One region of the Mesorhizobium sp. M0047 genome, then DNA from elsewhere that is predicted to be linked to it. Evidence: riboswitches for the same ligand, from Rfam matches in the RefSeq annotation. Region 1 holds a riboswitch; the other holds the start of a gene.
The links. A riboswitch is a leader RNA that binds a small molecule or an ion and turns the genes downstream of it on or off. The one in region 1 is predicted to bind S-adenosylmethionine.
Positions count from the first base shown of each region.

Region 2: linked by a shared signal. The riboswitch ahead of metX (homoserine O-acetyltransferase MetX) and the one ahead of NKJ89_RS07885 (O-succinylhomoserine sulfhydrylase) in region 1 are both predicted to bind S-adenosylmethionine.

Region 1 is NZ_JAMYUW010000006.1:126,064-129,466, reverse strand. Features, by position in the region: gene NKJ89_RS07890 (ceramide glucosyltransferase) at 1-449, shown strand, start outside; gene NKJ89_RS07885 (O-succinylhomoserine sulfhydrylase) at 464-1,651, opposite strand; SAM riboswitch at 1,709-1,786, opposite strand; gene NKJ89_RS07880 (2'-deoxycytidine 5'-triphosphate deaminase) at 1,869-2,963, shown strand; gene NKJ89_RS07875 (ABC transporter substrate-binding protein) at 3,063-3,403, shown strand, end outside.
Region 2 is NZ_JAMYUW010000017.1:5,055-8,457, forward strand. Features, by position in the region: gene metW (methionine biosynthesis protein MetW) at 1-220, opposite strand, end outside; gene metX (homoserine O-acetyltransferase MetX) at 279-1,448, opposite strand; SAM riboswitch at 1,561-1,638, opposite strand; gene hisC (histidinol-phosphate transaminase) at 1,776-2,885, shown strand; gene NKJ89_RS17780 (prephenate/arogenate dehydrogenase family protein) at 2,892-3,403, shown strand, end outside.

The DNA of each region.
Region 1 (3,403 bases):
TCAATGGCCTCGGCCTGCGCGTCAATCTCGTCGCCGCGCCTTTCGAGCAGCCACTCGGCCGGCGCACATTTGGCGAGATCTGGTCGCGCCAGGCCCGTTGGGCGCGCCTGCGCCGCGTCACCTTTCCGCTGTTCTTCGCGCCTGAAATCCTGACTGGCGCGGTGGTGCCGCTGGTGCTGGCGCTGATTGCGGCGGCAAGCGCCGGCATCAGCCCCTGGGCAACCGCCATTGCCGTGCTGGCGGCCTTCTACCTTCCCGAGTGCGTCCTGGCCTGGTCAAAGGGCTGGTGCCTGTCGCCACGCATGGTCGCGGCGATGGTAACGCGCGACCTGATCCTGCCTGCGATGTGGGCGCGCGGCTGGCTCGGCGGTGCCGTCGAGTGGCGCGGCAATGCGATGACCATCGGCACCAAGGCGGCCAAGCTGGAAGAGACGCCATCCGGCGCCTGAAAGCCAAAGGCTTGCTATTTGGCCTTCAGCGCCTGCGCGATATCCTCAAGCAGATCTTCGGTGTCTTCCAGGCCAACCGACAGTCTGAGCGTGCCCGGCCCGATGCCGAGTTCGGCGCGCGCCTCATCGCTCAGGTTCTTGTGAGTTGTCGTCGCCGGATGGGTGATCAGGCTCTTGGCATCGCCGAGATTGTTGGAGATCAGCACGATATCGAGCGCGTTCTGCAAGGCGAAGGCCGCCTGCTTGCCGCCTTTGACATCCAGGCAGATCAGCGTCGAGCCACCCGACATCTGCTTCTTTACGACATCAGCCTGTGGGTGATCGGCGCGGCCGGGATAGATGACGCGGGCGATTTCCGGCCGCTCGGCCAGGAAATCCGCGATCTTGCCGGCGCTTTCCGTCTGCTGGCGCACGCGCAGCGGTAGCGTCTCCAGGCCCTTTAGCAGCGTCCAGGCGTTGAAGGGCGACAGGCTGGGCCCGGTGTGGCGGAAATAGTCATGCAGGTTCTCGTCGATCCACTTCTTGTCCGACAGGATGACGCCGCCGAGACAGCGCCCCTGGCCGTCAATGTGCTTGGTCGCCGAATAGACGACGATGTGGGCGCCGAGTTGCAAGGGCTTCTGTTGCAAGGGCGTGGCAAAGACGTTGTCGACGATCAGCCTGGCGCCGATCGAATTGGCGAGCGAGGCAACCGCGGCGATATCGACCACTTCCAGCGTCGGGTTGGTCGGGCTTTCCAGAAAGAACAGCTTGGTGTTCGGCTTGACCGCCTTTTCCCAATTGGCGACGTCGGTGCCGTCAACCAGCGTCGCCTCGATGCCGTATCTTGGCGCCAGCGTCTCGACCACCCAGCGGCAGGAGCCGAACAGTGCACGGGCCGCCACGATATGGTCGCCGGCCTTGGCGCTGCACAAAAGCGCTGCCGTTACCGCAGCCATACCGGAGGCGGTGGCGCGGGCGTCCTCGGCGCCCTCGAGCGCGCACATGCGCTTTTCGAACATGTCGACGGTCGGATTGGCGTAGCGCGAATAGATGAAGCCCGGCTCCTCACCCTTGAAACGGGCTTCGGCGGCCTGCGCCGTTTGATAGACGTAGCCCTGGGTGAGGTAAATCGCTTCCGACGTTTCGCCGAAACCGGAACGCAGCGTTCCGCTGTGAACGAGTGCCGTTTGAGGCTTCCAGTTGCGCTTGTTGGTGCTCATCGCTCTTCTTCCAGACACAAAAAAACCGGCCGCGAAAGTCGCAACCGGTCCATACGGCCTTGCGGCCCGACGGTCCTTTAGCGACTTGTTTAACGTGGCTGCAAGCCGACCGGCCAAATCACCACGGGATAACGACCCTTTAGACCCGCGCCACGCTTGCGTCAATTGCCGGCTTGATTAAGAGGTTTGTACCAGCGGCGTTGCAGCGGAGTCAGCTTTGCGGCAAACAGGCATTCTTCCCGATCAGGACATTTCGGCGCTCTTCCAGTCCGGCGCGCTGAAGTCGGCGCGTGCGCTCGATGCCGACCAGATCCAGCCGGCCAGTCTTGATCTCCGGCTCGGCGACAAGGCCTGGCGGGTGCGTGCCTCCTTCCTGCCAGGTCCCAACCACAAGGTTTCGGAAAAGCTCGACCGGCTGAAGCTGCATGAGATCAATCTGACCGAGGGCGCGGTGCTGGAGACCGGCTGCGTCTATATCGTGCCCTTGCTCGAAAGCCTGGCATTGCCAGCCAACATTTCGGCCTCGGCCAATCCCAAGAGCTCGACCGGGCGGCTCGACATCTTTACCCGTGTCATGACTGATCGCGGCCACGAGTTCGACAAGATCGCCGCCGGCTATCATGGCCCGCTCTTTCTCGAGGTCAGCCCGCGCACCTTCCCGATCGTCGCGCGCACCGGTTCGCGACTGTCGCAGATCCGCTTCCGCACCGGCAATGCGCTGCTGTCGGAAGCCGAACTGCATCAGTTGCATCGCGCGCAGATATTGGTCGCGACGGAGCCGCCCAACATTTCCGGCGGCGGCATCGCGCTGTCGATCGACCTGAACGGCGATCAAAGCGGTCTGGTCGGCTATCGCGGCAAGCATCACACCGGTCTCGTCGATGTCGACAAGCGCGCTGCGCAGGAAGTCGTCGACTTCTGGGAGCCGATCCACAAGAGCGGCGCTGGCGAACTGGTGCTCGACCCCGATGAATTCTACATTCTTGTGAGCCAGGAAGCGGTGCATGTGCCACCGCTCTACGCCGCCGAGATGACGCCCTTCGATCCGCTGGTCGGCGAATTCCGCGTCCACTACGCCGGCTTCTTCGATCCGGGCTTCGGCCATTCGGCGTCCGGTGGCACCGGCAGCCGGGCGGTGCTCGAAGTGCGCAGCCACGAAGTGCCGTTCATCCTCGACCATGGCCAGATCGTCGGCCGGCTGGTCTACGAGCACATGCTGAAGCGGCCGCAGGCGCTCTATGGCACCGATCTCGGCTCCAACTACCAGGCGCAGGGTTTGAAGCTGTCCAAGCATTTCCGCCCCGCGCGCTGAACCCATTACCCCCAGGCAAAATACTTGCCTGCGCTGCCTCGCCATGCTTGGCTGCCTTTCTGGTCGTCAAGCTGGCGGCGTTCAAGGGGAACCAAGAAAATGCAGATTTCGAAATGGATCATATCGGCAGCAGGCGCTGCCATGCTGGTGATGGCGGCTGGCTCTCTGTCGGTGCAGGCAGCTGAGAAAATCAAGATCGGCACCGAGGGCGCCTATCCGCCATTCAACACCATCACCTCGGATGGCAAAGTCGAAGGCTTCGATATCGACATCGCCAACGCGCTGTGTGCGCAGATGAAGGTCGAGTGCGAAATCGTCACCCAGGACTGGGATGGCATCATTCCAGCCCTGCAAGCGAAGAAGTTCGACGCCATTATCGCCTCGATGAGCATCACCGAGGAGCGCAAGAAGCAGGTCTCCTTCACCAACAAATACTACAC
Region 2 (3,403 bases), on a different contig from region 1:
CCTTGTCGGCATCGCCCTGGATGACCGAGAGGCCGCGCGCCACGCATTCGTTGACGCCGCGCTGCGACAGCTCCAACCCACGGCCGTCGACCTGCTTGGTGTCCTGCAGCAATTCGAGCAGCGAGCCGTCGCCCGAACCGACATCGAGCACGCGGGACTGCGGCGGGATGAGATTGGCGACGACCTCGAGGTCGACGCGCTGGTCGCGATTGACACTCATGATGCCGCCTCCTGCGTGGAGCATGATCCTGGACAGACCAGTCCGCAACTTTCCAGGGTCATGCGCTGAGCCCTCTCGCCCGGGCCGCCGAGCCGATGAAGCCGTTGATGGCGGCAAACAGTTCCGGCTCGTCCAGCAGGAAGGCATCGTGGCCGCGATCGGTCTCTATCTCGACGAAGGACACCGAGGCGCCGGCGGCGTTCAGCGCATGCACGATCGAGCGGCTCTCCTCGGTCGGAAACAGCCAGTCCGACGTGAAGGACACCAGGCAGAAGCGGGTTTTGGTACCGGCAAAAGCGTCGGCCAACCGGCCGCCATGGTCGGCTGCGAGGTCGAAATAGTCCATCGACCGGGTCATGTAGAGGTAGGAATTGGCGTCGAAGCGATCGACGAAGGTCATGCCCTGGTGGCGCAGATAGCTCTCGATCTGAAAGTCGGCGTCGAAGCCGAAGGTCAGCGCTTCGCGATCCTGCAGATTGCGGCCGAATTTCCGGTGCAGCGCGGCCTCCGACAGATAGGTGATGTGGGCGGCCATGCGCGCCACCGCCAAGCCTTTTTCCGGGCGTTTGCCGTGCTCGAAATATTTGCCGCCATGCCAGTCCGGATCGGCCATGACAGCTTGCCGGCCGACCTCGTGGAATGCGATGTTCTGCGAAGAATGGCGCGCGCCTGTGGCGATCGGCAGCGCCGAGAAGACGCGCTCCGGATAGCTCGACGCCCATTCCAGCACCTGCATGCCACCCATCGAGCCGCCGAGCACGCAGAACAGCTTTTCGATGCCGAAATGGTCGATCAGCATCTGCTGCGCGCGCACCATGTCACGGATGGTGATGATCGGCAGGTCGAGCCCATAGGGCTTGCCGGTGGCGGGATTGGTCGAGGCCGGGCCTGTGGAACCAAGACAACCACCGATGACGTTCGAGCAGATGACGAAGAAGCGGCTGGTGTCGATGATCTTGCCGGGGCCGATCAGCACTTCCCACCAACCCGGCTTGCCGGTCACCGGATTGGTGCTGGCGACGTGCTGGTCGCCGGTCAGGGCATGGCAGACGAGGATCGCGTTGGAGCGGGCGTCGTTCAGCGTGCCATAGGTCTGGTAGGCGATCTGGAACGGCGACAGCAGCGTGCCGGCGTCGAGCTTGAGCGGCTTGTCAGGCCCAAAACGCAAAACCGGGCTCGACGGCTGGTCGGCCTCGTTGTTGGTTTTGCGAGCACGCAGAGCGGCCATTGCATCCATCTCACACCTTGATCCCTGCACCGTGCTTTTCGAAAATCGACGCCGATGCGGTGTCCGGCCGGCGCGGGCAATAAAAAACCGGCATTGCAGTCGCAAAGCCGGTTACAGGATGCAAACGGCCCTTTAGCAAGTTGTTTAACGTGGCTGCAAGCCGACCGGCCAAATCACCACGGTAGTTCGTACCCCTTCTAGGGCTGCGGCAGGCCGGCGTCAACGGCCAGCCATTGTCCGGAGGCGGTCACCTCTCGACATTGCGGGCCACGGCTTGTATTTCCGCTGCGGCTTCCCTGAGGAAGCGTTCTCGACGGATTTTGCGACATGAGCCAGACACCGGACAAGGCACGTCCAACCCCGCGCGCGGGCATCATGGACATCGACGCCTATGTGCCGGGCAAGAGCACGGCGCCTACCGGCGTCGCCAAGGTCTACAAGCTTTCGTCGAACGAGAACCCGCTCGGTCCCTCGCCAAAAGCGATCGAAGCCGCGCGCGAGATTGCCGGAAAGCTCGACGTCTATCCCGACGGCACCGCCAGGCGGCTGCGCGAAGCGATCGCCGAAGTGCACGGTCTCAACCCGGCCAACATCATCTGCTCGAACGGTTCCGACGAGATCCTCGGCCTGCTGGCGCAGACTTATCTGTCGCCCGGCGACGAGGCTGTCATCACCGAACACGCCTTCATGGTCTACAAGATCTACATCCAGTCGGCGGGTGCCGTTCCGGTGACGATCAAGGAAAAAGAGGAGCGCGCCGACATCGACGCCATCCTGGCCGCCATCACGCCACGCACCAAAATCGTGTTCCTTGCCAATCCCAACAACCCGACCGGCACCTATGTGCCGTTCCAGGAGGTGCGCCGGCTGCATTCCGGTTTGCCAAGGCACGTGCTTCTGGTGCTCGACGCGGCCTATGCAGAATATGTCCGCCGCAACGATTACGAAGCCGGCATCGAGCTGGTCGGCAGCGCCGAGAATGTGGTGATGACCCGTACTTTCTCGAAGATCGGCCTTGGTGGGGCGCGGATCGGCTGGATGTACGCGCCGATGCACATCGTCGACGCGATCAACCGCGTGCGTGGCCCCTTCAACGTCAATGCAACGGCGATCGAGGCCGGCATCGCGGCGATCCGCGACCGCGCCCATGTCGAGCGCAGCGTCGCGCACAACGAGACCTGGCTGGCATGGTTGAGCGAGGAGTTCACCAAGCTTGGGCTGCGGGTGACGCCCAGCGTTGGCAATTTCGTCCTTATTCATTTCCCTGACGACCAGAAACATTCGGCAGCGGCCGCGGACGACTACCTAACGGCACGCGGCTACATATTGCGGCGCGTTTCCGGCTACGGCTTTCCCAACGCGCTGCGCATGACCGTCGGCACCGAAGAGGCCAATCGCGGCGTTGTCGCCGCACTCACGACATTCCTGAAAAGCTAGAACACCATGACATCACCGATGTTTGAAAAGATCGCGCTGGTCGGCATCGGCCTGATCGGCTCGTCGCTGGCCCGCGTCATCCGCCGCGAGGGGCTGGCTGGCCGCGTAGCCATCTCGACCCGCAGTGCCGCGACGCTGGCGCGAGCGAAAGAACTTGGGCTCGGTGATTCCTACACCACCGATGCGAGCGAAGCGGTCCGGGATGCCGATCTGGTCATCGTCTCGGTGCCGGTCGGCTCGTCCGGCGCGATCGCCGAGGAAATTGCGTCTTCATTGAAGTCGGGCGCGATCCTCACCGATGTCGGCTCGACCAAGGCATCTGTCATCGCGCAGATGCAGCCTTATGTGCCAGCCGGCGTCCACTTTATTCCCGGTCATCCGCTGGCGGGCACAGAGAAATCCGGCCCCGATGCCGGGTTTGCCGACCTATTCGACAATCGCTGGTGTATCTTCACGCCGCTGCCCGATACTGACCCGGACGCGCTGGAACGGCTGTCGGAATTCTGGCGCCGCTGCGG